2 regions of the Paenibacillus sp. RRE4 genome follow, and region 1 is predicted to be linked to the other one. Evidence: riboswitches for the same ligand, from Rfam matches in the RefSeq annotation. Region 1 holds a riboswitch; the other holds the start of a gene.
What was found. Region 1 has a riboswitch for cobalamin ahead of nikB (nickel ABC transporter permease). Riboswitches for the same ligand answer to the same signal wherever they lie in the genome.

Region 1 (15,601 bases):
GATGTTTTGTACACTCCCAACCACAGGATTAGCAGTTCCCTGCTTAACAAAGCCAACACGGAAAGTTCTGGCCAAATCTATTATGATCTACTACCGGGTAACGTGAACGGCGGAGCCCACAAGATACTTCCGATTAATGGAATAAACACCGTTACGGTGCATACCCCCGTCGTAAACTACGCATGGGTGTCGGACGATCAGCCGCATAATCAGAAAACAATACCTGATCCTACCCGTGCTGCGCTCATTCTGGAGCGTCCCTTCATTGTGCGGATCCCTACATCCGGGCAGCACTTGGATGCGTCCAGTTATCCCGGATACGGCAATCGGGACTATGCCAAATATTTTCGCATCAAACAGGTGTTGTTCTCGTTTGATGTCTATACAGCAGATCGAACACAGTTCATCCCAAGCCATACATGGGTCAACATTCCGGTCAACCAAATCGATACAACATTTTATCTGCCAGTATGGGTGGACGAGGGGAAGTATACCATTGAATTTCGGAACATCGCCGAGAATTCACCGGCAAACTTCACAGAGCAGCCCGATGCCAACACCGATCTAACCCATCATGTTGCAAGTGACAAAATACCTGTAGACGTAATCGGCAGGCTGTATGACTTTCATGTGACGGATGTATCCGACTATAACTGGGAGAGTGTATTCCGCAAACGACCAGGTAGCCCGGAACCTACAGGCCATAGCTACTGGAGCGGTTTACGCGGTATCGATGGTGACCCCCGAGGAAACCTCGCTCCATTTGTATTGCCGATTAGACCTGGCAGTCATCCGGTTCAGGGATTTCGAAACGTTGCTGTGAAAACAGGTTATCACTTCAAGTTCGATCTAAAGACAAAGGGTACTATGTTTGGAAAACAGGATGGCATTCGAATAACACCCACATTCTCTTTTATAAGCAAGGACGGTTCTTCCCGTCAGGATGTTGATCTATACTACCATCGGGGGCAGGAACGTCTTATCCGAATTGGTTCAGCTCAGGATATGGAGAAACGATTTGTTGTGTTGAACTCACGACTACGTAATGTGCCCGGCACAGAATTGAGCGACGCGGCACGTTACCAATATACGTATGAATTTTCACCAGACGAACGCAACCGTCTCACATTGGCAGAACACATGGTCAAAGTCGCCAACCAGACTTCACACCAAAAGACCTGGACAGGCCGTTATGACTGGATGATTCTGACGGCGCCGATTCGTACACTTATTGGACCTAAAATAAACATTCCTTCCAGCGTTAACGTGGACCGAGCAAACGCCGCAATCCAGCGTTGGTACGGGGAATACAGTCTGCCGGCTGATGTGTACGCCGTTCCCAAAGGTACGAACCTTGAACCCCTTGCCAAACAGAATATGCTGGATGAACAATCCGATATCTTTTTGAAAAATGGGTACATCGTCGTCAACTTTGATATCGAGAGTCTACGTAACGGCAATACACAGGCACCGCATCTGCAATATATCCATGCTCCACTTATGAATCAGTGGCAGTTAGAGGGCTACAACCGCTCCCCTAATAGCACTAACAACAACAACAACAGTAGTAAATGGCCATTGAAGGATGGTGATGTTCTCTTTTATTACGCGGACCAGTCCAGCCGAAATGACTTTCAGTCTCAGGTGCCTCACTGAGGATTAGAGTTAAGATTAGGATTAGGATTAGGATTCGGGATTAGAGAATAAGGATTATGAAGCACCTCCACCAGATCAAGGAACTATGCTCATCCGTAATAATTAGAAATATCAAAACAACAAAAGGGCTATCTCAAATGAATTCATCTATCAAATGAATTCGCTGCAGATAACCCTTTTTTCTTATGATTTATAACTTTCACATACATATAGTTAACCCATACTATCTGCTTCCAGCCGAAACCTCTACACGCTCACACATCTGCATTTCACCCTTCAACTCTCTCAGCGACAGAGCGGAGGACATCAGACTTCGGGTATACGAATGATTTGCCAAACTGGTCAGCCTTGCACTGTTCACAACCTCCACTACTCTCCCTTGATGCATGACTGCGATACGGTCACTCACCTGCTGCACCACCGCAAGATCATGTGATATGAATATAGAGGAAACTCCTGTCTCCGTACGCAGTTCCATGAGCAGATCCAAAATCTGCTGCTGGATGGAAACATCCAGGGCAGAGGTAGCTTCGTCAAACAGAATGATCTCGGGCCGTACACCAATCGCACGGGCAATGACGGCTCGCTGTTGTTGCCCACCGCTTAATTCGTGCGGATACTTATCCGCATCCAAAGCCGACAATCCAACGCGCTCCAGCAATCTACGTGTTTCCTGAGCAGCCGCCTGCCGTTTCATCATTTTATAATTCAACAGAGGCTCACCGATAAACATGCCCACCTTCATGCGTGGGTTGAAAATCGCCGCAGGCTCCTGAAAAACCATCTGAATCTGCTTGCGCATCTGGCGCAACCTTTCACCTTTCAAACGGGTAATCTGCTGCCCATGGTACCAAATCTCTCCTGAAGTCACCTGTTCCAACTGAGTTACACATTTGGCAAGAGAGCTTTTGCCGCTTCCACTCTGCCCGACAATGCCCAGACACTCCCCGGGATATAACGCAAGATCTACACTTTGTAAAGCCTGAACAGCCTGCTGCCCTTTCAACTCATACGTTTTACATACGTTACTCAGTTTTAGAATGGGTGATCTGTCATTCGTCATGTGCATTCCCCTCCAGCTCAGGTACAGCTTGAAGCAACTTGCGAGTATACTCATGAGTGGGATTCGATATGACACGCAGTGTATCTCCCAGTTCCACCAACCTGCCGTCTACCATCACACCGATCCGGTCAGCCATATGGGCCGCAACCGCCATATTGTGCGTCACGAGCATCATGCCCGTTCCCTTGTCCGCACAGAGCCTGCTCAGTTGGCTCATCACTTCGTTTTGTGTCGTAACATCCAGCGCACTCGTCGGCTCATCCGCCAGCAACAGTTCCGGCTCCAACGTAGCCGCCATCGCAATCGCGGTTCGTTGCTTCATCCCCCCGCTAAGCTGGGAAGCATAGACATGCATGACTCGCTCAGGATCATCCAGTCCCATACGGGCCAGTGTGTGAACGGCCAATCTCCAAGCCTCTTTGCGAGACATGGGCAAGTGGGCACGAATGGTCTCCACATACTGACTTCCAATACGACGAATCGGATTCAGATACGAACCGCTATCCTGAAATACCATCGCGATTCGCTTGCCACGCATCCCTTGCCAATCTTGTTGCGAGTCACGCAGCAACACCCTCTCCCGAAAGACAATCTCTCCTCCGGTGTATCGTCCGCCTACAGGCAGTAGGCCCAGCACAGCCCGGATCAGGGTCGACTTCCCGCTGCCGCTTTCCCCCACAATGCCAATGATTTCTCCTGGCTTCATCGAAAAGGATACATCCCGCAAGGAAGGAACCCCTTCCTTATAACTTACAGACAGATTCTTCATCTCAACAAGCAAAGATGTCGTTCCCCCACGCAAGGACGTCATGACTACTCGACCTTAATGTTGCGGTCTAGCAGATAGAAGTCAATCGGGTACATCGTTGCACCCTTGACATCACTTTTGCTGACGATATTAATCGGCGTATATGTCAAAAACATATAAGCGGCATCATCCAGGATGATCTGCTGCGCTTCTGCCGCAAGGGCATAACGCTTCTCCACATCAAACTCCGAGTGAAGACGTTCAATCAGCTCGTCCAGCTTCGGATTGCTGTATCCGCCAACATTCCACTCCGCGCCTGTTTTGAAATAAAAGTCGAGAATATACTGCGGATCGCCCGTGATGCCTGTGTTAATACTTGTCAGAGCCAGATCATAATTCCCGCTCTTCTGATGGTCGGTGAGATCCTCATATGAGGTGAGCTCCAGCCCAACCCCAATTTCTTTAAGCTGGGATTGCATCGCAGCAGCCACAACGGAATCGGATTCATAAGCTGAGTTAAGGATGAGTTGTAACGATAGCTTCTTCCCATCCTTTTCCCGAATGCCATCTCCGTCTGTATCCTTATATCCGGCCTCATCCAGCAATTGTTTAGCCTTCGCAGGTTCGTAATCATATCCGGTAATTTTGTCGTACCCAAAAGGCAATGCAGAGGTAAACGGACCTTTGGCTGCTTGTCCACCCACCAGCGTATTCGCGTACATATCGCGGTCAATTCCGTAAGAAATCGCTCGGCGAACCTTTACATCACTTAGCAGTGAATGAGTCGTGTTAAACCACACAAACTGCGTACGGAGGCTCGGAATTTCATCAATCGTATATTGTGTTTTATCCTGAAAAAGAGGCATCTGGCTGCGTCCCACGTTACTCGCTACATCAATTTCTCCTGATTGCAGCGCCAGCGCCCGTGTATTGTCATCCTTGATGTATTTCAGTGTCATCGTATCCAGATCAGCCGCACCGCCCCAGTATCCATCGTACTTTTTCACCTGAATCTCCTGGTCGGGCGTATATCCTGTAACCATGAACGGACCGGTAGCGATTGGCACACTCTTGAATTTTGACGTGTCTGCACTTGTATCCACAATAATAAACAGAGGCTCTGCAATATTGCCTAACAGTGAGGCATCAGGCTGCGTAGTTTTGATCGTCAGATCCTGCCCCTTGGCAGTCATTGACGCAATTGGCAGTGTGGATTGACCTCTCTCATTCAGCGAGATAGAGCGTTCGATTGATTTTTTCACCGCATCCGCAGTCACAGGATTGCCATTATGGAACGTTACTCCGTCGCGAATATGAAAATGCCAGGTTGTATCATCGATCCGATCCCACTTGTCCGCCAGTTTGGGAACCATCTTCATCTGCTTGTCAAACTGAACCAGCGTCTCCCCAATAGCCGCGCGCGTCAGCGTCCAGCCATTCCATTCCTCCGCAGGATCAAGGCTGCTCCCCAGCCAGAACAAGGCCACATTCAGATGTGTTTTCTTGCCCTCACCAGTCCCACCTGCCGCACCACTCGCATCCACACCTGTCTTTTTCCTCGTAGCATCGGATGATGGAGTTGTTGAATTTTTATCGTTACCACAGGCCGCGAGCAACAGAATAGTCATCATTGATATGATAGCCAGCAACCATGTTTTTTGAACCTTGCTCATGCTTTCCATTCCCTTCAGTTACACTGTATTTTTCTTGGGATCAAGCACATCTCGCAGACTATCCCCCAGCAAATTAAAAATGATAACCGTGCTAAATATCGCAAGCCCCGGATAGATTAACAGCCAAGGCGCGGTCTGCAGATATCTTCTACCTTCATTTAACATCGCTCCCCACTCGGGATCAGGCGGCTGTGCACCAAGTCCGAGAAAGGACAAACCCGAGATGGACAGCATCATGCCACCCACGTCCATCATGGCCATGACGATCAAAGCGGGCAACATATTCGGCAGAATCGTTCTGCTGATGATCTGGATTTTACGCGCACCGCTGAACGCGGCGGCAGCGACGAACTCTTTTTGCTGAAGAGAAATGACTAGGCTTCGGGCCATCCGTGCATACTTTGCCCACCAGACAACTGACAGTGCGACCACCGTGTTAAATAGCCCCGGCCCTAACATTCCTACTACAGCAATTGCAAAAATCAAACCCGGAAATGCCATCAACGTATCACACAATCGCATCAGCATCGTATCCGCCAGTCCTCGCAAAAAACCTGCAACGACACCAACCGCTACGCCTAAGCTGAAAACAATACCGATCATCATAAATGTGAGCAACAGAGAGGTGCGTGCTCCATATAAAAGTCGGGACAGGACACATCGCCCAAGCTGATCCGTGCCGAGTGGATACTCGGAGCTGGATGGTTGCAATACTTTGGCAAAATTCGTGGCAAGTGGATCGTGAGGTGCCAGAAGCGGCGCAATCAGAGCCAGAACGATCCATCCCGCGGTCAGGGATAGCAAAAAAATAAATAAACGGCGTTGTGTCAGGTATGCTCGAATCTTCATCATCATCTACACATCCACATCCAGTTGAATGCGCGGGTCACGCAGATGTGTCCAGAGATCCACGATCAGATTCAGGGTGACATAGATGATAGCCATCCAGATCACATACCCCTGTATCAGGGGATAGTCCCGAGTGAAAATGGCATCCACCGCCATCTGGCCCACCCCCGGCCATACAAATAAACTTTCCACGATCGTTGCTCCGCCAAGTAGTGCCCCTGTTGTCATGCCCAGAAGGGTCACGATCGGCAGCAGTGAGTTCGGCAAAATATGCTGCCAAATGATTATCGATTCCTTCACACCTCTCGCTCTTGCTCCCACCACGTAATTCTGGCTGATCTCCTCCAGCATGACTGCACGAATCTGCCGGCTATATTGAGCGATCAGTGGAATAGCCAGTGTGACAGCAGGCAGGATCAGGCTGTTCCAGCCGGAATTGCCCATAACGGGTAGCAGCTTCAGCTGCACACCAAATACCAGCATCAGCAACATTCCCAACCAAAAGCTTGGCATGGATAGACCGGCAAACGAAAACAGGCGAATCACATAATCCAGCCATTGATTCCGGCGTACAGCCGAAAGAACTCCGAGCGGAAAGGAAATCAAGATCACCAGAAACATCGCGCTCCCGGTTAACTTGAGCGTTGCTGGAAGGCGGGCCGTTAACACATCCAGCACCGGACGGTCATATTTATACGACGTACCAAAGTCTCCAGTGACTACTTGTCCCAGCCATGTGCCATACCGAACCAGAAATGGCTTGTCCAGCCCAAGCTCTGACCTCACCTGTCTGACCAATTCATCCGAAGGTGTTACTCCGGTGGACATCAGCATCAGTCTGGCGGGATCTCCAGGAGACAGATACGTTAATAGAAATGTCAGGAAGGTGATTCCAAACAGAACGGCGACCAGTTGTAATAACCGTTTAACGATATATCTGCCCAATATTAAAACGCCCTTCCCGGTTTAATGCGCGTGTACCGCCTTTATTCCCATTCCCATTCCCATTCCATTCCATAAAAGCCAATTCAAGCCAAAAAAGCGCCCTTTCCCGTTTCACGGGATAAGGACGCCTTAAATAAACAGATTTTCAGAAAAAATCATGCTCTTTAAACACCTTCCTATCTCCCGTAGGGTACTGCTGTGTTTGTCCAACCTGGCAGGTCTCCTGGCTCCAGTATCATTGCCATAGCAGCTCCTTCCCGGTCTTCTCCAGACCAGTGGATATGCTGCCTGACTCCTCTGTTACAGTGGCGGGACCGCGCCGGCATCACACCGGACTTCCCTTTTAAGCTTCTACCCCAGCGGGTAGAGCACCAAGTTCCACGTATTCAATTCACTAAAAGTTGGTATCTGTTACACTTCTGTATCAGTATAGCGGCATACGGAATAATGTTCAAAACTTTTCTTTCAAAATTTAAAATCATGAATGCGGCTAATCTCGCACTCGCGAACCCTTGGGTGATACCCCCGTCACACGTTTGAACATTTTGGAAAAGAGCAACGGGTCAGTGTACCCAACGGAGTGGGCCACTTCACTCACAGACAGCATCGGGTTACGAAGCAACTCCGCAGCGCGATTCATGCGGTACTCCAGGAAAAAGGCTTGCAACGACTTGCCATATCGCTCTTTGAACAACCCCGATAAATACGTTCGATCCAGCCCGACCGCCTGTGCGATATCCAGAATGGAAGTACGCTGGCTATACCGGTTCTCCATAAACTGCACAGCCTGCCGAATATAAGTCTCTTTCGTCGAAAGAAGCGGATTTTCTTCTTCTTTGATCGGCGAGGATGCGATTAATGCTGCCATAAGTCGGTATAACAGGCTTTGATGTAGCACATCCCCTCCTGCAACAGAGCTCGTTCCAGCCTGAAGCATCTCGTCATACAGCGCTGCCATCATATTCTTATCATGAGCAGTAAACACCGGTTGCTCCTCGCTTAACTGCGCACGTTGCATAAAAGCCTTCGCCTGTACACCTTTGAAGCCAAACCATGAATATGTCCAGGGCTCCTCTTCATCGGCTTCATAATGAATGACCGTGTCGGGTAAAATGAGAAATCCTTGCCCCTCGCCCAAAGGATATTCCCGATCCCCCATATAAACCGTACCATGACCCTCATGTACGTAATGCACGATATATGAATCACGCACCCCCGGCCCCCAATAGTGGGCAGGATCACATGCCTCCCAACCATAAAATAACAAGACCAGTTCCATCTGCGTCCAGCCGGCAGAGACGACATTCATTTCAACTTTCCGACTCATGTTTCCCCTCCTTTCGACGATGAGGTTAAAGATATCTTAATGCGAGCTCTTGTATCCCCCTACCAACACATACAACAAATTATAACAGGTAGAAGAGAGGAAATCTTACTGAAAACGAAAACAAAAATGGGATTATGCCATATTTGAAAGGGTTTGAGCCATAGTGATATGGGCCTGTTCGGCCTATAGTTGGGGTACAACATTTTTTCGGGAAGGATGAACTTGAAGATGAACAAAATTACGTTTCTCGGTGCAGGCAGCACCGTTTTTGTCAAAAATGTATTGGGTGATGTGATGATGACGGAGGCCTTGCAGGACTTTGAACTGGCCTTGTTTGATATTGATGCCGAACGTCTAAATGACTCGGAGCGTTTGTTAAAAAGCCTGGCTCAGTCGCTGGGAAGCCGCTGTTCCGTTAAAACATACCATGATCGCAAAGAAGCGCTCCGCGGAGCTAAATATGTCATCAATGCTATCCAGGTAGGTGGATATGACCCGTGTACGATTACCGATTTCGAAATTCCGAAGAAATACGGCTTGCGTCAAACGATTGCCGACACCCTCGGCATTGGGGGAATCTTCCGTAACCTGCGCACCATTCCGGTGATGCTGGACTTTGCCAAGGATATGCAGGAAGTATGCCCGGATGCCTGGTTCCTGAACTATACCAACCCAATGGCTGTACTCACCAATGTCATGAACGTACATGGCGGAATTAAAACGATCGGTCTGTGTCACAGCGTACAAGTCTGCGTACCTCATCTGTTCGATACGCTGGGAATTGACCAGACGGGTGTCGTTGCCAAAATCGCCGGGATTAACCACATGGCCTGGCTTCTGGAAGTAACAAAGGATGGTGTCGATCTGTATCCTGAGATCAAACGTCTCGCGAGACAGAAACAACTGGAGACCCATGACGATATGGTACGTTATGAACTGATGCATCGCTTCGGTTATTATGTTACCGAGTCTTCTGAGCATAGTGCGGAGTATCATCCGTATTTTATCAAACGTAACTACCCGGAATTGATCGAACGCTTTAACATTCCACTCGATGAGTATCCGCGCCGCTGTGTAAACCAGATTGCTGATTGGAAGGAAATGCGGGAGAAGCTGTTTGCGAGTGAAAATATTCAACATACCCGCAGCCATGAATATGCTTCGCATATTATGGAAGCGATGGAGACAGATCGTCCGTATAAAATTGGCGGAAATGTCATGAACAATGGACTCATCACCAACTTGCCACGCGAAGCTTGTGTCGAGGTTCCTTGTCTGGTCGATGGTTCGGGCATCAGCCCAACGTATATTGGTGACCTGCCGCCACAGCTGGCAGCGTTGAACCGTACCAATATCAACACCCAATTGCTCACCATTGAAGCCGCAATTACAGGCAAAAAAGAGCATATCTATCACGCGGCTATGCTCGATCCGCATACCGCTGCCGAGCTGTCCATGGACGACATCGTGGCGATGTGTGACGATTTGATTGAAGCCCACGGCGATTGGTTGCCAAAATTCTCATAATATAAACATCAAGACATACAAACGAAGATTTTAACCAAGATATATGACCAAAATATATAAATCAAGCACCGTGCCTCTCCAAATCGAAGGGACGGTGCTTTTTTTCACTTTTTTTTCAAATCACTCCGCAGGCAGCAGAAAACGATACCCTATCCCAGGCTCCGTCTGAATATAGGATGGCCGGGTGGGGTCTTCCTTTAGCTTTTTACGCAGATGACCCACATATACTCGCAAATAGTGGCTGTCTGACTCATGATGATGCGCACCCCATACTTGCTGCAAAAGCTGGCGCTGGGTAATAATTTTGCCTGCATTCGAGGCAAGCACCTTTAACATCTCATATTCGGTCGGCGTTAATTTGACCTGCTCTCCATCCAGTTCAACCTGCCGGAGAGCCAAATCGATAACCAATGAGCCAAATCGTAAAATGGGTTCATCCGTTGTTTTGGCCACATGCCGCAGTGCCACCCGAATTCGGGCAACCAGTTCACCCATGCCAAACGGCTTCGTCACATAATCATCTGCGCCTGCATCCAGTGCGGCAATTTTATCGGCCTCTTGATCCTTTGCCGTCAGCACAATAATCGGCACCTGAGACCATTCCCTTATCCGGTGAAGCACGTCCATGCCAGATATGCCTGGCAAACCTAGATCAAGAATGATCAAATCAGGATGCACCACACTTGCCTGGGTAATACCCTCCTCTCCGTCAGCACACTCATAATGATCATATTGGTGAGCCTGAAGAGTCACTTTTAGCAGTTTGCGAATCTGTGGCTCATCATCAATCACCAGAATGCGAGCCCCTAATGCGGCATTCATCTAATCTCCAACCTCTCCTTGCACTGTATAGGAAAGCGGTACTTCATCCCTTCCTACAGGCAACTCTATACGTATTCTTGTTCCTCCATCCGGATTCCCCTCAGCTTGGATTGTACCTCCGTGAACCTCCACAATGCCTTTGCAGATCGCAAGTCCCAGTCCGGTTCCCGTAATATGCTGCGTGGAGGGTGAGCGATAAAACTTATCAAATACGCGAGTGCGCTCCGGTTCCTCAATCCCAACACCCTGATCATCTACGATGAAGGTCACACAACTCTGACTCGGTTCATTCTTAACCCTTATGATCACCATGCTCTCGTCGGGTGAATACTTGATGGCATTGCTGACGATGTTCACGAGCACCTGCTCGAGCAGCACCTCATCTCCGTCAAAAAAGACGGGCTCTTCCGGCAGTTGTACCGTAACTTCACGGTGAGGGCTGAATTCTCTGACTTTTGCCAAAACAACGCTAATCATATCCCCCACATCACACCATTTGCGATTAAGTTGCAGCATACCGCTCTCCAGCCGCACCATGCCGAGCAAGTTGGTCACGAGACGATTCATACGTAACGCGCCATCACGGATGTTGCCTGTTAATTCTCTTCGATCCTCGGGTGTAAAAAGACTGTCATTCTCCATCAGCCCTGTAGCTGAACCGATAATGGCAGTTAACGGCGTACGTAGCTCATGGGATACCGAATCCAGCAACGCAGTTCGGATGCGCTCCGATTCAGCGGTCACTTGAGCGAGGCGTGCTTCCTCAACCAGCTTCACCCGGGCGATCGCACCTGCCGCAAGACTGCCGCAGGCTTCCAGCAACTGGCGTTGCTCCCGCTGCTTTTCCGGCTCATTGGTAGTCATGCGCACGGCAAGTACACCGTGAATGTGATTCTCTGTGCGCAGCGGAACATACAGCCCCACCGACTCACCGAGCTTTGGCGATCCTTTGCCTGCGATCTGCCCCTGTTTATAGACCCAATCCGCAATAGCCAGCTCCGAAGAATGACTCCCCCAGGTACACTTCTCTGTCCCGATCTCAGACGCAGGTTCCTGTTTCATCCAAAGCTTCAGTTCACCCTGCTGATCCGGCAGATATATGGCAGCCGGGCTTTCGAGCATAAGGGATATCTGGCTCGTCATGTTATCCAGCAGGGCATCCAGATCGGTAATTGCAGTGATCTGCCGACTAAGATCATACAGGGCATTCGTTGTGGCTTCACGAGATTTAACCCGATCCAGCTGTTGCCGTAAACGCCCAGCGAGACTTGCCGTCATGATGGCAACGGCCAAATATACTCCAAACGAAATAAGATACCGCAAATCCTCCACCGTAAAACTGAGATAAGGTGGGACAAAAAAGAAATCAAACATAACAACGCTGAGGGTCGCTGCATATATTGCTGGCCCCATTCCCCAATATACAGCACTGATCAGTATGGGAAACAGGTACACCAGAGCAACGTTGACCAGATCATCACTCATACCAATGATATGAAGCAGTATAGTTAACAGGATGATGGCAAGTGTTACCCATATATAGGCGGGAACCCTTTTCTGGCGAGAGATTCCCTGTAAGCTTTCCTGTTCTTTGCCCTCTTCCTCATGTTCAGACAAATTCAATTCCACCCGCTTTATTTATAATCATCATCGGCTACGATTAATACATCGCGATGTCTCGACAGACGAACAAGCTGGTTCACCACCGATCCCGAGCCGCGATGGCCATTCAGCCACCACACTCGCTTCGCCTGCCCCACCACCAGTTGTGTCGCCTTCGCCTCCGTAGCCTTTGTAGCCAAGATGCCGGGCACGTCCCTCAACCTTGCACTTGGATGGATATGAAAATGACCTCCCAGCCGCACAGTGAGTTGCTCCAATCCAGCCAGGTGCTCCTTCACTTCTGGAGTCATTACCATGCCTGTGCCGATGTGTACATGATGGACATGCCAGGATGCCTTCAGCCTATAAGCCATGCGAAAACCTCTGCGAATTAACCGCTCGGCGTGACGGTCACTGCTGACACACACAAAAACCGACTCCTCACGGCGCCATGGGCCCCGTAGTGTGCGCGCCGCTCGCTGCGATTCCAGCCGCTCATCCACATCGTCTGCAAGTTCGCGTAGAGCCAGTTCACGCAGTGCGATCAGATTACCCATTTTAAAAAAATTCGCAAGCGCCTGCTCCACCTTGGCATTTGCATAGATTTTACCCTCTCGCATGCGCTGCCGCAAGGCCTCGGGGGCAACATCAATCAGCTGCACTTCGTCCGCCAATTGCATGATCCGATCAGGTACCGTCTCTCGTACCCGAACACCCGTAATATGCTCAACGGCATCATTTAAACTTTCAAGATGCTGTACGTTCACGGTTGTAATGACGGATATGCCTGCGTCCAGCAACCTTAGCACATCCTCGTAACGCTTCTGCCGAGCATTTCCAGGCACGTTGGTATGCGCGAGCTCATCCACAAGCACCACTTCGGGATGCAATCGTAATATCGCTTCTGTATCCATTTCCTCTAAGCATGTGCCTTGATACACACGCTGCGCTCGCGGGATGATGGACAAGGAGCCGATTTGTTCCACCGTGTCCGCTCGTCCATGGGTTTCCAGCAAACCGATTTGCACATGGATGCCTTTGCGCAACAGATCATTGCCTTCCCGCAGCATCATGTAGGTTTTGCCCACCCCCGGAGCAGCTCCAATATAAATTTTGAATGTACCACGCCGAATCAGCCCAATCTGTTCCTCTATCTCCTGCTCACTGAGTCTGCGATAGGTTTTCTGTTCCGTTTCACTTACTTTTGTCGGCACAACCCGTTCGCCCTCTTGCGCCGACCGATCTGCAACCAGTAGTAAATCTACTCCTTGCAGTTTGCGAAGCAACGAGTTAATGAGAGAGCCCTGCCATAACTCCTGCCAGCTTGTACGCCGCGAATGTCCCATAACGATCCGGGTAATCTCCTGTCTGATCGCATACTGTGCCAATGTTGCCGGGATATAGCGGTGATGGATGACCGGAAGCTCCTCCATGTGCCCGCCGATCTTCTCCACCAGTTTCATCATACTGCGGCGAAATACCGTAGCTTCCTTCGTTAGTGGCTGTTTCATTGGACGGAAGACAACGACATGCAAGCTCCCGTTCAATCGACGGGCAATCTGCTGTCCGCGCTGAATGTAGATCGAACCGTTCCAGTGGTACTGCGCGGAGACAAGAATACGTTCCATAATGCCTGTTGCGTGCGGAAGGCCCATTTCCTCGCGATGTTCACGTAAAGACTCGTTAACCCCTTCTGCAACAAGTTTCAGTGCCAGCTCACGTAAAATCCCGAGATTACCATGGCGAAAAATATCCATACCCCCGTGCCCTTGCAGGTGACCTTCCGCAAGACGACTCAAAATGGTCTCTGGCGTAACGTCGATCAGCTTCACTTCATCCGCCAGTTCCAGTGTGTCTGCCGGCACGGTATGTGCCACCTTAATTCCTGTGAGCTGTCTGGCAAGTTCGGTATACCCCTCCAGCTCATACACATTCACGGTAGTTATGACACTGATATTGTGACGCAATAGAAAACGGATATCCTCCAGTCTCGTTACATGTCTTGCCCCTATCCGGTTTCGATGTGCCAACCCATCGACCAGAACAACCTCCGGATTGCGAACTAACAATGCATCCAGATTCAAGTCTTTCATCTCCGCTCCGTCACTGCTCCGAATCCAGTGGATGCTGGGTACACGCTCAAGCTCACCGAGCTGTTCTACCGTTTCCGGTCTTCTCATCGTGGAGACTGCACATATGACGACATCTATGCCCTGTTCACGCAAATGATTGCCGTCTCTGAGCATATGATACGTTTTACCTGAACCGCTGACCGGGCCGATGTAGATTTTAAACGTGCCCTCCTGCAGCTTCGAAATGATGCGCAACATCTCTTCCGGCGATTTCCGCTTGAAGCTGCCCTCCATGCTGTCGCTCTCCTCCTCTCCTTCCTATAATGAACTCCACTTCTACTTCTTCTGTGCTGTAGTGAGTGCCAGATTTAGCTCCATCACATTCACACGAGGCTCCCCAAATATACCTAACCGGCGGCCTTGTATATGATCCTGAATGAGTTGAGTCAACTTCTGCTTACTAAGTCCTGTCGCTTGACTAATCCGCGGGATTTGGGCCATAGCCGCTTCAGGAGACAGGTCCGGGTCAAGCCCTGAACCGGAACCCGTAACCAGATCAGCAGGGATCTGTTGCGGCAGAGTAGGATTTTCCTGGCGGAGTGTAGCCAGCTTTTGGTTCATCTCTGCAATGTATTCCGGAGATGCCACCGCTCGATTAGACCCTGCCGATGCGGTCGGATCATATTTCGCATTTGAAGCGCGAGGCTGGAACAATCCCGGTGATTTCACTTCCTGCGCTAACAGGGATGAACCGATGATTTTCCCATCTTGAATGATAAGACTGCCTTTTGCCTGTGAAGGAAACAGCAACTGGGCCACCCCCGTTGTGACGAGCGGATAGAGCAGACCACAGACTAGCATGAGCACAACAGACAACCGCAATGCGGGTATAAACATCTTCATACAAATCACTTCCTGAATGGATTTAATGTTTTATTCAAAAAGGGCCGACCAAGTCATCATCACCATGAGTGACATTACACTTGTACATCACAGCTACAATGTCATTTACATCAGACCTGACAAAACCAGATCAATGAGCTTGATGCCGATAAACGGTACAATTACACCACCAACACCATAGAGGAACACATTGCGGCTCAGCAGCCGTTCGGCAGACATCGGACGATATTTCACGCCTTTCATCGCAATCGGAATGAGCAACGGAATAATAATCGCATTAAAGATCAGTGCGGACAGAATTGCAGATTGCGGTGAAGAGAGATTCATAATGTTCAGTGCCTGAAGCTGTGGCATGGCGAGAATGAACATCGCCGGAATGATGGCAAAATACTTGGCGATATCGTTGGATATGGA
Region 2 (15,601 bases), on a different contig from region 1:
CTATCAGGGAAATCACTGCCCCAGAATCCCTTTCAGCTCGTGCAATACACCGTCAAAATGATCAAACACCGTGCCAAACTCCGCCTCTGGACGTGAGATCAGCACAACATGAATGCCCAGCTCCAGTGCAGACTGGATCTTCTCGTCCACGGCTCCGGTTTTTCCGCTTTCCTTGGTGACCATCACCGTTGTTGCATAGTGCTTGTAAAGTGCCTCATTCATTTCTCGGGAAAAAGGTCCTTGCATCGCAATAATATTGCGCTGCTCTACGCCCAGTTCACCGCATTTCTCCATATTGTCGAGACGGGGGAGCATGCGTGCAACAAGTCGTATATCCGGATCACCAAGCAGGTGCTTGGTGAAGATTTGTAGCGTTTTGCTACCTGTCGTCAGCATGACGGAGCCTTTCAGCTCTTTGGCCTTGAGTGCTGCGTCATCATAAGATGACACGACATGTAATAGTTCATGGTCATCATAAGCAAGCCCGGTTCGTTCGTAACGAATGTAAGGGATGCCCGCCTGTTTCGCGGCTTCCATGGCATTCGCATGGGCTTCTTCGGCAAAAGGATGACTCGCATCTACAAGCACAGGGGTGTTTTTTTCACGGATCAACTGCACCATCGCCTCTACGGTCAATCGGCCCGTCCGCACAGGTAAGCCGGCTTCGGTCAGACTTTGGGCTGCGCTATCGGTCACAACCGAGGTCAGGACGTTATGTCCTTGTTGCTGGATTCGGATCGCAAGTTCGCGTGCATCACTGGTACCGCATAACATGAGGATCATGAACGCTTCACCTGCTCGGAAGTTGATGCCACTTGTGCCTTAGAAGAGGATGAATGCTGCTGTACATTTCCTTCTGCTCCTGCTAAATTGTGCTGCTGTTTGCTCCGATGTCCATCGTGCTCATGATGCGAGTGATGTAGCTCTTCGTCATGGTCATGATGGAAATCAAGTGTCGCCTCACGAGTAACGGCCGCCAGCTCGGAGTACCCACCGTCGTGCTTATGATCATGACGTTCATGCTCATCATCATGACTATGGACATGCTGACCTTCGTGCTGATGGTCGTGTCCATGACTGTGGCTATGATCATCGTGGTGGTGATCATGATGGTCGTGATCGTGCCCGTGGTCATGGTCATGTCCGTGATCGTGATGATCATGGTGATCATGGTCGTGGTGGTCGTGATGATCATGGTCGTGATCGTGGTCATGCCCGTGGTCATGGTCGTGATGGTGGTGGTGATGTTTGGCTGCTTCAAGTCTGAATTGGCAGTTGTCACAGTTGGCTGTAACCCGTCCGTATAACCCCTCATGCGCACGTTCCAGCACCAGCTCGACCAGTTTCGGATGGAAACCGAAATAACCACCGATTTCGACTTGAATATCCGGATGCGCGGTTGCAAATTCGGCCGTCATCTCATCAATGCGTTTAATCAGCACACCGGTAAAGAGGAAATACGGCATGACAACAATTTTTTTCGCACCAAGCAAGAGGCAACGTTCCAATCCATCCGGGAAAGAAGGCTGGGTTACGCCGATAAAGCTGCTTTCCGCCCATCTGTACGGTAGCTTCTCCCACAGCATACGGGTCATTTTGAAAAAGTCACTGTTGGCATCCGGGTCACTGCTTCCCCGTCCAAGCACAAGTACAGCGGTCTCTTCATCAGTAACCGTAGCAGGCGGAGCGGCCACTGCAACTGCTGTATCTGTTCCACCTTCACCTTGAGCTGCAACACGTACAGGTTGCGCCTCTTGCAGACGAGTTTGCATAATTTGCACGACTTTTTCATGCACACCGATCGGACGCCCATAAATAAACTGCACTTGCGGATAACGTGCTTTGGCACGATCAATCGCATTCGGAATATCAATCTTGGCATGTCCCGCTGCAAATAAAATAATCGGTACGAGTACGACGCGTGTCGCGCCTCGATCTACACAAGCCGTAACTCCATCCGCAATACTCGGTCTGGTTAATTCCAGAAAACAGGTTTCCACCAGTGTGTTCTCCGGTGCCTGCTCAGCGACCTCACGTGCAAACTCCTTTAACTCGCGGTTCCCCTCGGGATCACGGCTCCCGTGTCCCACCAACAAAATGGCATCCATCTTCTATATTTCCTCCTCTGTCCGATCCGTAGATCGGATTTCTCATATTCGTAAGGCTCTCCACTCGGCTCCAAGGAAGAAAGGTATAACCTATTTCTAATTCTGCAATGGGTTCAACTTTGCATGTCTTATCTATCTATATCAGCCGGGCTTCAGCCGAGGATTGTGTTTCGTTTATTTTTTGGTGTTGTGACCACTCATTCTCCGTAGATGACCCTGCCTCTGATGCTTAAGTGGACTTTCAGGCTTGACCCATACATACCATGCAATTCCACTTCTTAGTCACCGCAAACCGGATTCACTTCAACGGTGACTGGCGCATCCACATGACGGAAGCCTTGAATGACACCTACGCGTTTGAAAAACTTGTGGAACCGCTCGTTCGGATGTCCCTTTTCCTTGTACTCCGCAACAATGCGCTCCACAATGCCGCCGATCTGATCACCCGGAATGCCCTCTGCTACAGGCTGAGCCGGATGTGCATTGCGGCCAAACTTTTTACCGCCAAGGAACAGATCGTAGCCGCCCTTGCGGTACACGATGCCGATATCCTCCAGCACTGCTCCGTAACAAGCCATCCCGCAGCCGTTTAACGCCACACTCGTTTCCTTCGGAGCAGACAATCCGCCGATCACTTCTTGCAGATGGTTAGCCATCGGCACCGCGTCGTCCTTCTCCAGGTTGCAGAAGTCACAGGCTTTGACCTTGATCACGTCCCCAATCGGCACCACGATAAAGTTCGCTGCGCGTAGCTCGTCTACCAGCGCATCCGGTTCAAACGTCGGCACTCTCAGAATGATCTGGTGCTCCGGCGTATACTCCAGCTCGCCGTCCTCGCTTGCGCACTGCGCCAGCAGGGCCATCTGCGTGGCGGTGAACTTTTTGTTGCCCACGCCGGGCGACACGCCGATCTCAAAGAGCGGCGCCTTGCGCCCCGGCACGGGCACAGCAGCGGCTGCGCCAAGCACAGCTGAACTGCTCGCGCCCTGCGCGCCCGCGGCTGCCGGGCCTGACGCCGATGCGTCCAGCCAGCGGCTTGCCGCTTCGCCCGCGAGCGCACCGCCTGCCGCGAGCCGCGTCAGCGCCTCCGCGGCGAGCTCGGCTGCGCCGGCGCGTGGCGCCGCAGCGGCAGCGCGCGGTGCGGCCTCTGCCGCCGCGGACGCGGGCCGCTCTGCGGCAAGCACGGCGGTGCCAGCACCGCTCGCCAGGCTTGCCGCAGGCGGGGTCGCCGCCCATGCGCTTGCGGGCGGCTGCCCTTGCGGAGCCGTGCCTGCTCCGGCGCTGGCGCCGCGCAGGGCTGGCTCCGCCGGCGGCACGGCCTGCGTATCGCGGGCCGTGCTATTGCCCGCTGCCTCGCCGGAGGCGGCAGCGCGGGCTTCTTGCGCGCCGAGCGACCATGGCTCGGCTTCGGTGCGTAGCCGCTCATGGGGCCTGAGCGGCTGTTCCGCGGAGTTCAGCGTATATTTCCGCTGATATCCGCGCGGGGTGACCATGAGGCCTTCGTACATCATGGTCGAGGAATTGCCGATAATCACGGTGGTTAACATACCGATATCGTGATTCAGCATCTCCTCCAGCGTAGTCATGACCACGTCCTGACGTTCCCGATATGCACTTTTGACCAAGCCGACCGGTGTCTTCGGATCACGGTAACGAAGCAACATCTCTTGCGTCTCTACAATCTGGCGTGTACGCCGTCCACTGCGGGGATTATACAGAGCAATAACAAAATCAGCCGATGCCGCCGCCTCAACCCGCCGAATAATGGTTTCCCATGGTGTCAGATGATCGCTGAGGCTGATCGTACATGCATCGTGCATAACAGGCGCACCCAGCAAGGAAGCACACGATTGAATAGCCGACACGCCAGGAATAACCTCGACAGCTACGCCTGTATCCGGCTTCCAGCCTTGCTCGATCAGCACCTCATATACAAGTCCTGCCATACCGTATACCCCGGCATCCCCACTGGAGATTACGGCAACAATGTGGCCTGCTTCCGCTTGTCTTACCGCTTCCTGTGCCCGGCTGACTTCCTCCGTCATGCCTGTACGCACAATGGCTTGTCCATTCAACAAAGGCCGGATCAGATCCACATAGGTGTTATATCCAATGATGACCTCGCTTTCCTGCAATGCATCCAGTGCCCGTTTGGTTATGTGCTCCATCGCACCTGGACCGAAACCGATGATCAGCAACTTGCCTTGCTTTTGCATCCCTTTTCCCCCTCACTCCGCTTGTCATACGATTAACGCCCCAACCTTGTTTATCTAAAAAGTTCCCCGATATAGATGGGGCTCTTTCACTTTATTTCCCTGTCACTCATCATTCCTTCTGCTCAACCAGGTAACTTTAACTTCATTCCTGTGCAAAAAAACAAAAAAATCCCATCCTAATCACGGATGAGATATGCATGTACTTACACTCAGGAAATCTGGCCTGTAACATTCCATAATAAGGAATTGCATACAGCCATAATAGCCCATATAGAGCCTCACAGGACAACCCACGGTTTGTCCCTTTCCCGAACTTATCGTACACCACTCCTTTCCGCGAAGGGTTTGGTGACACACGCAAGGTAGGTCTCCTGGCTCTGGATCATTAGCTTTCTTTCCTGTCTTCCCCGTTGTACCGAGTGACTTTCATGGAAAACGCTTCACCATTACAGTGGCGGGACCGCTCGGGACTTGCACCCGATTCCCTGTTACCTCTTGCTTTATGCAAGAGCACCTTGCTGCTTTCATATTGTCTTCATCATACCATCGGTCAGGAAATAATGTCCACGCTTCTCAAGATTGTCCTAACCATTAATTTTGGATAAAAATGAAAAAAGATCCCGATCCGCAAAAACGGATCAGAACCTTTATATATCCACCAGATACCTGATGTGATTTCTTCTAAACTTAATACTCCTCTGTATACAAATTGCGTCTTCTATTCTACATACGGCTATGTCGCAATCTTTCAATATTCACATTGAGGCCTTGCTCCGAACATCTAAATATCTCTGCACGATCTGCCTTTATTAATCTTCGCGGACACCCACCGGATTCGCGGCAAAATAACGTCCCAGTTCAACGATGAGCGCTCCCATCTTCTCTTCGTCTGGTACAACCAGCGCTTCGATACCTTCCTCACGCATCGCGTTCGCCGTAACTCTACCAACAGAGGCCGGGACTACCCCTTCCTTGAAAGCTGTTAGCATCTGCTCCAGCTTCCCTTGAGATGTCGCATATTCCGTCAAAAACCGAACCTGCGGCCCACTTGTAAAGGCCACCGCATCTAACTTATGCTGAATTACTTCATTCAGCAGTTGCTCCAGCTCTGTCTCTTCCGGCGGTACGTGACGATACGGCAACACCTGCCGCACAATAGCCCCTTGTTCTTCTAACCAGCGAACCAGCTTGGGGGCAGTCTCCCCATGCAACTGCAACATCACCTTTTTGCCTGTCAGATCATGTGAACCAAATTCACGGATCAATCCATCTGTACTACCATCATCATCTCGTACAAGTGGTGTCAACTTCAGTTTCTTGAGTGCATTCACTGTTTTGTACCCTCGAGCCGCAATGCATGATCCAGCCAATACATCCCGAAGTTGCCCGGCTATATCCATGTCCTCAGCCATGTCGAACAAAGCATCCAGCCCCATGCCCGTCGTCAAAATAGCCCATTCCGGCGGATCAGAGATCCAGGAAACCAGTCCATCTCGAATGTTACGGTCATCCAGAAACACTGTGCCTTGCGCAGGACGCACAAGCGGGATTCCTCCCATCTTCTCTACCAATAAAGACATCTCTTTGGACTTTCTCGGTCCGGTTAACGCCACACGTACCCCTGCCAAATGTTGAGCCATTTATGTTCCCCCCGTTTATTAAGCCGAAAGTTCACCAATCTGACTACAGTATACAGGCTCCTTGTACGGAGGGAAACCATGCCTGCTTGCTTTCCGAGCTCTTTAGCTATAACGATTTTTTATGGTTTTTATCAGGAAGGCTGCAGATTACCGCCGCCATGGGATGTTTTACCTTTCTTCTTTATAGATTTTTCCGCTGACTTATCACCAGACTGCTCCTCTGACTTGCCTTCTGTCTTCCCTTCAGCGTGATCTGATTCACCAGATGCCTGCTCCTGCTTCTGTTCTGCTTCCTGCTGTTTGCCTCTGGATGCCCTCTCTCCCGATTCAGAGTTCGGGGCATGCCCAGCCTCCTTTTTCCGTGGACGAAGAAATAGAAAGAATACGATTGGAAACAGCACCTCAAATACAATCGCAACCCATGTCCATTCCCGAGTGAACCGATTCAGCTGAATCGCATTGCGGAAAAACCAGAACGCACATACAAAACCGAGCAACGCAATGGGTCCGGTTAGTACTTTACCAGACACTTTGGGAATCATGCGTTTTAATCCCCAGCACACAAAATACAGGTCAAATGCAATCTTGGTTATGATACACGGCAAGGTTGCTGCGGCAAGCGCCAGATCAAACCGATCCAGAAAGTCACTAATCTGCAACTGTCTTGCCAGCTCATACGATGGATACACCAGCCTCGAAGCAATAGGTACACCGATGGATGTAATGGTTTCGATGACAATAAGCATCATCAGTAGTGCCGTGACGATGTTGCCAGTGAAAATCGATTTCACTCGAAAGTCACTTCCCCTCATCACAAAGGGCAGAGCAATCATCTCTCCATAAAACGAAAAGAGATACCAGCTCCCCCTGCCCACACCCGCCAGGTCAACATCGAAATAGGGCTTCAGGTTATCCAGATTGATCTGCTGAATTAGCATAAACGGCACAATGATGGAGTTTAACAAAAAAAGAGCCACATACAGCTCCACCATGCCAACCAGAGAACCCAAACCGCCCCGCACGATAAATATAGCCATAATGAGCAACGTAAGCACAATAATAGATATTGGTGTTGTTTCCAGCAATGTAATACTCACATAATCCCCTGTTAACCGAATATCTCTCGCAAATACAAAGAAAAAAAACGCGATGTACATCAATCCGGCCAATCTTCCGAGAAAGGGGAATCGTGTCATTAACGATTCAAACAGATCCTTATCCGGAAAACGCCGCTGGACACGGCTGAGCATCCACATCGATGTAAACATAATCAGCACAACCGGTATGTAACAAAGATAAGCATGCTGTTCTGCGTAAAAAATAGCTTGTGTATGAGGTTGCAGCAATGTACCCGTAATACTAAGCAACATGAGCATCAAGACCATTTGCCTGTGCGTTACCTTCTGAATCATCCTGTCCCTCCTTCCGTACCAGTTTCTTGCATACTAAGATGACATAAGCCATATCCTCAAGGCATTGGTAGCAGACGTTGAATAATATGACTCATCCATACGGATACAAACACGGTTTTTTTCAACGTTGTAACATAAAACCAGATCCCTGTTCCAACCGCGATGATGACATAAGATAACCATCGATTGATAGGTGCCGCCTGCTTCAGATGCCTGAAATCCATAATCAGCACCCCGATTACCATTGCCAGATAAGTGTACAGTAGCGGTTTAATCATGTATAATGTCCTCCTCTACGACTCCAATCGGTTTATTGACAATACCGACATTCTCAATAATGACATGCGGTTCCACAGTTACCTGAACCTCCGGATAGAGAAACTCCCAACGATCCTTAATCTTGTCCCACTCCTTCGGTAATTGTCTGTGGATAGAACGACCGATGCCAAGAATGTCCGCTTTGAATTTGTGTTGAACCAGCTCTACGCCTTCCTCAATATCCTCTTTAATCTTCCGATGCACAGCCTCATTTAAATTTAAAATTTCTTTCTCACGCCTGTCACCGTAATCGGATTCGTTATCCACAATGACCCCTTTGGCATACAATCGAATGGTTACACTCACTTTGCCATTCACAATCTTGGGATGCAGCGAAGAATTGTTCTCGTTCAATTTAATGAACAGGTCCCCTTCTCCCCGCGGGGCCTTAATCATGACCTCGGGTTCATTGGCTTCACCCATGGCAAGAATCAAAGCATCGGCAGGGGCCTTGTCCATCATGCCCACCAGCTTGTCTTTTTTGAAAATAGCCAAGCCGTCCAGTTTGATATTGGTTACGGCGCCCTTCCAATCCTGTGGTACATTGTCTGAAACGGATGCGATAGGTAGAAATGGGTCCACTCCTTCATCCAGAATCGAGTCTATAAATGTTTTAAGGGATCTTGGATTCCTCGTGTTAAGAAAACATAATTCACGCACCATCTCGGAAGGGAACTTCTCAATCGGTGCATCCGTGTCTATAACTTTATGCGCTTCACCCCTGGTGACAACAGGCAATGCCGACAAGCGGTTAAGCGGATATCTTGTGAACAGGTCAAGCATCGGGGCAACTCCCTCCCGTGCTAATGCTTCTCCAATAAGAATGGTGCGGCGATGAGCATAATAAATTCGGCGAGAGAGTGACTTCTGACCCTCAAGCGATGTCCCCCGCAGTGTACGAGCCGTATTAGAGAGGATAAACCACGGTTTATCTCCGCTCGTTCCTCCGCCGCCACCTTCACTGCCCGAAGCACCCGACTGTCCAGGGAGGGCAATCTGCAGGCTAGACCGGTAATCCTTCCCTTCTTTATCAACAGCAATACCAATGACAAACGCAATATCATTAATCTCTTCGCGGTCCCAGCAACCTGCAAGCAGAGATGTACACAGGATCAACGAAATGACAGCCCTATACTTCATAAGAAACCGCATGGAATCACCATCCTTCCTCTGCTTCGGGCGAACCATTAATATCTCTAGCCATACGTTTGCGATCCCGGTGCACGGTCGAAGGACGATTAATCATTTTCCACCAAGGCACCCGGACCAAAATATCTTTGGTATCCTTCTTATGGTATGGACTCACCCCTGACAGATAAGGTACACCAAAAGATGTCATCTGTGTCAGATGTACAGAAATCAACACTAGACCAATCACGATGCCGTATAATCCCAGCATGCCTGCCAGAAGCATGATCGGAAACCGTAACAGCCTTACGGTAATGGCAAAGTTGAAGCGCGGAATGGTGAAGGATGCAATACCCGTCATCGATACGATAATAACCATCGGGGCAGAGACGATACCCGCCTGCACGGCAGCTTGACCAATCACAAGGGCACCGAGAATACTGACTGCTTGCCCCACCGTTTTAGGTAACCTGACCCCGGCTTCCCTTAGCGCTTCAAAAGATAATTCCATAATGAGCGCTTCAATGAGTGCCGGGAAAGGGATGGCTTCACGGGCACCAGCAATGCTGAGAATCAGTGTAGTTGGTAGCATATCTTGATGAAAGGTCGTAATGGCGATATACAGAGCCGGCAGGAACAACGCAATAAATACAAACAAAAAGCGTATCCAGCGAATCAGATTTGTAATGAAGAATCGCTCATAATAGTCCTCACTAGCCTGTAACATCTGCCACATTGTCACGGGAGCAATCAATGCAAACGGCGTTCCGTCCACCATGATAGAGAATCGACCTTCCAGCAGATTTGCGGCGACTGTATCCGGGCGCTCCGAATAGTGCATCTGTGGAAACGGGGAATTCGGGTTATCCTCGATAAGCTCCTCGATATAACCGCTCTCCAGAATACCGTCGATCTCAATCTTCTCCAGACGTTTTTTGACATCCTGAATCAATTGGGGATCAGCGACCCCTTCCAGATAGACCAAAACGACATCCGTTTTGGTGTCGGAGCCCAGCGTCATACTTACCATTTTTAGCGCAGGTGTCTTCAGTTTGAAACGTAACAAAGACGTATTAACCCGCAGCGTCTCCGTAAATCCTTCCCGAGGCCCCCGGATCACCGACTCCGTCTGCGGCTCCTCTACCCCTCTACGTACCCCACCTTTCACGTTGAATAGCCAAGCTTCGGCTTTTCCGTCCATAACCAGTAAGGCCGATGAGGCGAGCACGCCCTCGGTCGCGGCAGCCCAGGTCTGAACTCGTTTGACCTGCGTTAATTCAATTCGCGTATCATCAATCGGCACATCGGGCTCGTCTGTACGTTGCTGGATCAGCCCTCGAATAAGCGGGCGTAGCATATGCTCCTGAATATCAGCCGAATTCACGATGCCCTCGACATACACGAGAAGCCCCTGAACCTCCGGTGTGATCATAACGTTGCGGAACACTACGTCCGAAGAGTTCGAGAAGATTTCTTTTAACGCCTGGATTTGAGTTGTATGTACGGCACTGATCGGTTGTTTCAGAATAGGCGGGGACGGCAGTCCCAAGGGTACATATTTGCCGCTGTCGGTCGCTGATGCTGAACTCCTGGACTTTTCGCTACCTTTTGATGATTTATCCGCCATTATGCCGCCCCTCCATTCTTGGTTTTTATACAAGGTAGCTTGTGCCAGAAGGCAGGGAATTATGTGGTCTTTTTTTACAAAAAAAAGCCTTCCTCAAGGGAAGACTTAACGATCGAAACGATCAACTTGAAAACTGAACCATACATTTAAATCAAAACTTACACCATGAACAGAATAACAACCCCAGATCTTACGCTCGTCCTGATCGGTTAGTCTGCAAAATAGTCATCAGGTATATATTGAATTTCGGACTTGGCATAGATGGTAAGCATGCGCCGGTCGCTGTCATATTTTACGCGGTCGCCATCAACATAATACCAGTGCTTTGTCAGAGGACGGTCTTTGCGCTGTACGAAACGAAATACGTTTAACTCCTGTCTCAGCTCGATGATCTTCAAGGCAGTCTGCTCATCAAGTCCCATTACAGTGAACAGGTATCCTGTTCCTTCCTGCTGAAAGCGATAAGACAATGCTGCATCCGTCTTGCTGTTCGCTAGCCCACGCCCGGTCACCCCGTGTTTTACCATGAACCATTCCTGTTGTGCCATACGTATCGTTCCTCCTTTGATCTTGGAGTGGGAGTTCTTATTCTTATTAAGGCAAATCAATCAACATATAAAACGTATCCTCATGCCCTTCCAGCTTCATAGAAGAAGTCTGCTCCACACGTGCGGTATCTCCTGTATAGAGCACATGTTCATGCTGCAGGCCAAGCTTGCCCTCAATGGAGAAAATGTACATGCGGCGACCTTCGTTCTGTTCATAATCAAGCGTCATGCCCTTGGATAACCGCCCAAGGTAAATCGTCATGTCTTGATGAACCGTGGCCACCCGCGGCCCACCATCCGATGATGCTACAGGCACAAGAGCCCCTTCCAGGGCAGCTGTATCAAAAGAAGTCGTTTCATAAGATGGCTGTAGCCCTTTCGTATGTGGCATAAACCACAGCTGGAGGAGTCTAACCTCCTCGGTATCCGAGGCATTATGCTCCGTATGAATGACGCCACTTCCTGCCGACATGCGCTGAATGCTGCCAAAGCCTGTTACGGCAACGTTACCCAGACTATCTTCATGTCTCAGCTTGCCATGTAGCACGATGGATACAATCTCCATATCACTGTGTGGATGTGCCCCAAAACCGCGACCTGGTGCGATGACATCATCATTAGCTACCCGCATAGGCCCAAAAGCTGTGTTATCCGGGTCCTGGTACTCCCCAAAGGAAAAGCTGTGACTCCCTCGCAACCAGCCACGGTCAAAGCTGGAACGTGCTTCGGATGGAATAACCTTAATCATATCGCTGAGCCTCCTCATAATAGTTAATATTCGTGTATTATCTTCTTAATTTTTCTTAGTAGCATACTTATTCTCATTATATCAAATGTTAAGGTAATACGTCCAAACCAAAAAAGCGAGGAGTCCTTTTCCATATCAAAAAGCTCTTTACTTGTCCGTCCGATTCGGCAATTATCGTTACCTCTTCGGACGGTAAGCAAAGAGCTTGGTCGCAGAAATTATGCTGCGCTTCTATAATTTAAGTTACACTTTTCTTTGGTTCTTTAGAGCATGCTTTTAATTATACTCCACGCCGTATGCCACATTTCCCTATGATGCAGATCAAGCACTCACATTTTGTTGACTGTTCTGACGTGTAGCTCCTTGTCGGTTAAACAGATAATCCAGTGCCAGAAAACGGCTGCCTGTCAGGAGTAGAGTCAATGATCCTGCCATCAGCATGTAATCGAACTCTGTTCCCATCAAAAATGGTTGCCCCGCCTTGGCTGTGAACACTGCACCGACCATAACCGCGATGAACAACAAAGCAAACACCCGTGTACCCAGGCCCAAGATCATGGCCGCGCCTCCTGCCAATTCGATGACAGCAACAACAGAAGCCATAAAACCGGGAATGCCTATACTTTCGAAGAAACCAACCGTACCGCTAATTCCACCCTCGAATTTACTCCAGCCATGTAATAGAAAAATGAGACCAATCATAATCCTTGAGAAAAAAAGTCCAATTTCAATGGTTTTGTTATTCATCACGTATCTCCCCATTTCATTCATAATTTTAGTCCTGATGGATTGCTTGGTTCATGGCCGTTTTCTATCCAATCGACCACACAAACAAGATAGACAGCAACAGAAACACCGTTACCGAGATTAGAATGGCATACCGCGGTAAGCGCAGTGTAACATCACGTTCGGGGTCGAGCAGACGGGAAATGCGCACATTTACCGACGTATCGGCAAACGAAGACTGAATCGTCATCGCTCTTCCCTCCCCAGATGGCGTGCAGGCACGGAGCAGTTTCAAGAGTGCACTGCCAATACCGGCAACATTACCCGTACGTTCAATCGCTTCGTTATCTGCTAAAATTTCTCTGACGATCCGATATTGCTGTGACGTATGTTTCAGCACAGGAATATACGGCATCATCGTAGCAAATACCGATAGCAACGTTGTTTTCAGCGGATCTCGATGCCACAGATGGTGAACCTCATGATACACGACGGCCTTCTCTTCATCCGTATCGAGCATACGGAGCAGTCCTGTTGAAAGTACGATGCAAGGGCGCCATAACCCGATCGTAAACGCGACCGGAGAAGGTTTGTCCACAACGAGAAATCGGGGTTTCTTCAGATGTCTGTACCTTGCATTCAATTCTTCCGACCAAGCACGAATCTCCATGGAGCGGAGCTTGGTTACCGCGGCGCGTGTCTGAACAATTCGTCTAAGCAACATCCAGCTTGTGCCAGCGAAAGTCAGCACAACCAGAAGCATCAGGAACTGACCTACAGACATCCACCCCATACGACTCATCCAGTGATTGCACAGCCACAGCAGATTCAACCGGATGTCCCATCCAAATATTTTGTACATCGCATACATGAACATCTGCATGAGCACGAGTACAGGAATACCCAACCCGACGGTGAACAAAATCTTGGAACGGGTCTTCCACATCTTAATCGTTATCCTTTTTCCATTGCTTAATCTTCATCTCGAGCCGTTCAATCAAGCCTTCGTCGGCTTCATCTAACGCATCCAGCATGTGATTCACTGCCAGTGTCCCGAATTCATCCACCAATTCCTGGGACAGTTCCTTGGATTGATTGTTCATAAAGTCCTCCCTGCTTTGTACAGGCTGGTACAGCGATGTGCGGCCCTTCTGTGTTTTGCCTAGTAATCCCTTATCCACCAACCGATTCATCACAGTCATAACCGTATTGAAATTTACGTCTTTGTCTTGCTCCAGTGCCGTCTGTACTTCACGGATGCTACTACCGGGACGAGCCCACAATACTTCCATAATCTTGGCCTCGAGTGGTCCAAAAAAACGATTCAGTCCTCGCTCGCCCACTTTGAAATTGAGTATTCTCATATTCTGACACCCCTCACACTACCCATTGTAGTGTCCAGAAACGAGAAGTCAACCTCTATGTCAGGTATTTTATGTAAATGATTTGTAAAAATGTTTTTCATTTGTGTATAAAATAACATAAGAAAACCGGGCAATGCTGCAAAATCGCAGTCATACCCGGTTCGTATCATGACCTTTCCAAGCTGGTATCAAGACCAGCTATCCGCTTGTTCAAAATGCAGGAAGTTCCCGTATCCACAAGTAGTCTCGCTTTATTTTGGCATATGCCCAGAGATATCCACGCCCAAGCCATGAGCCAGTCGTCCACCCAGCTGTCCGTCTGCCCGGAAGAAGTGGCATAATGCTCGCATCTGGATATCTACCGGTACGGCTTTGAGATCATTCGTCAGATTATCCAGTAGATGTTGCTGTTCTTCTGGTGTGAAGGAGCGGAACAGTTCCCCTGCCTGCGTGTAATCATCTGTTTTCTCAATCTTTTCTCGTGTAATATGCCCCTGCAATGGAACCTGAGTTTCCCGATAAGCCGGATCTTCCTGTGGACTGTTACCTGAGCTGTTAGGCTCATAGTTTACGGGAGAGGGGTCCTGGTTCACGTTCATGAGCCCATCACGCTGATGATTGCGCACAGGTGCATACGGACAATTCACTGGAATTTGCAAATAGTTGGGTCCAAGACGGTGCCGCTGTGTATCCGGGTAGGAGAACAGACGACCCTGCAACAATTTATCCTCAGACGGTTCAATGCCTGGCACGACGGCACTTGGTGAGAATGCCGCCTGCTCCACTTCCGCGAAGAAATTCTGAGGATTACGATTCAATGTCATCGTCCCTACTGTCTGGAACGGCAGCACATCCTCAGGCCATGTTTTGGTCGGGTCAAGCGGATCGAAGGAGAAATCATCCATCTGTTCCGGCTTCAGTAGTTGCACTTGCAGCTTCCACTGCGGAAATTCTCCGTTTTTGATATGTTCATGCAGATCACGTGTTGCATGGTTGAAATCCTGACCCTGAACTTCAGCAGCTTCCTGACGTGAGAAAGCGCGAACCCCTTGAACCGATTCCCATTTGTATTTTACATAGTGAACTTCGCCCTGGGCATTTATCCATTTAAATGCGTGTACCCCGAAACCATCCATCTCTCGGTAACTCGCAGGCGTTCCCAGATCAGAGAACAGCCAAGTCATCATATGTGTGGATTCCGGTGTCAGCGTCATGAAATCCCAATACCGTGCCGGGTCCTGAATGTTGGTATCCGGAGCCGGTTTGAGAGAGTGCACCATATCCGGAAATTTAATCGCATCCCGAATGAAGAAAACAGGCAGATGGTTACCCACAATATCATAATTTCCTTCACGTGTATAAAATTTAACGGCGAACCCGCGCGGATCACGTGCGGTCTCAGGAGAACCCGTACCATGAATTACAGTTGAAAACCGCACGAGCACATCCGTTTCTGTGCCCGGCTCTTGCAGGAAATCGGCTGACGTATATGCCTTCATGCTCTGCTCCAGCTTGAACACCCCATGTGCTCCTGCACCTCTTGCATGGACAACCCGTTCAGGAATGCGTTCGCGGTCAAAATGGGCAATTTTCTCGATCAGATGGTAATCCTCCAACAAGGTTGGCCCTCTTCTACCTGCTGTGCGCGAATTCTGATTATCTCCTACCGGTGCTCCCTGGTTAGTTGTCAAACGATCTGTCATCCTGTTGTCCTCCTTATAATGGGTCTCATGTCTGCTGTATCTATCTACTAATTCCAATCATAT

Region 2: another riboswitch for cobalamin. It lies ahead of cobJ (precorrin-3B C(17)-methyltransferase); the one in region 1 lies ahead of nikB (nickel ABC transporter permease).

What each region holds. Positions count from the first base shown of each region.
Region 1 is NZ_JAUZUT010000006.1:28,028-43,628, forward strand. It holds gene Q9R46_RS22450 (DUF5704 domain-containing protein) at 1-1,656, shown strand, start outside; gene Q9R46_RS22455 (ABC transporter ATP-binding protein) at 1,880-2,719, opposite strand; gene Q9R46_RS22460 (ABC transporter ATP-binding protein) at 2,709-3,530, opposite strand; gene Q9R46_RS22465 (ABC transporter substrate-binding protein) at 3,533-5,140, opposite strand; gene nikC (nickel transporter permease) at 5,159-5,995, opposite strand; gene nikB (nickel ABC transporter permease) at 5,996-6,934, opposite strand; cobalamin riboswitch at 7,131-7,325, opposite strand; gene Q9R46_RS22480 (AraC family transcriptional regulator) at 7,425-8,261, opposite strand; gene melA (alpha-glucosidase/alpha-galactosidase) at 8,490-9,788, shown strand; gene Q9R46_RS22490 (response regulator) at 9,909-10,610, opposite strand; gene Q9R46_RS22495 (DUF4118 domain-containing protein) at 10,611-12,227, opposite strand; gene Q9R46_RS22500 (histidine kinase) at 12,245-14,578, opposite strand; gene kdpC (potassium-transporting ATPase subunit KdpC) at 14,621-15,187, opposite strand; gene kdpB (potassium-transporting ATPase subunit KdpB) at 15,293-15,601, opposite strand, start outside.
Region 2 is NZ_JAUZUT010000002.1:201,821-217,421, forward strand. It holds gene cobK (precorrin-6A reductase) at 13-783, opposite strand; gene Q9R46_RS17955 (sirohydrochlorin chelatase) at 780-2,108, opposite strand; gene cobJ (precorrin-3B C(17)-methyltransferase) at 2,387-4,324, opposite strand; cobalamin riboswitch at 4,669-4,857, opposite strand; gene Q9R46_RS17965 (uroporphyrinogen-III synthase) at 5,134-5,964, opposite strand; gene Q9R46_RS17970 (GerAB/ArcD/ProY family transporter) at 6,096-7,376, opposite strand; gene Q9R46_RS17975 (hypothetical protein) at 7,433-7,654, opposite strand; gene Q9R46_RS17980 (Ger(x)C family spore germination protein) at 7,647-8,846, opposite strand; gene Q9R46_RS17985 (spore germination protein) at 8,851-10,449, opposite strand; gene Q9R46_RS17990 (hypothetical protein) at 10,659-10,997, opposite strand; gene Q9R46_RS17995 (pirin family protein) at 11,044-11,745, opposite strand; gene Q9R46_RS18000 (DoxX family protein) at 12,067-12,492, opposite strand; gene Q9R46_RS18005 (M56 family metallopeptidase) at 12,557-13,417, opposite strand; gene Q9R46_RS18010 (BlaI/MecI/CopY family transcriptional regulator) at 13,419-13,835, opposite strand; gene Q9R46_RS18015 (catalase) at 14,087-15,538, opposite strand.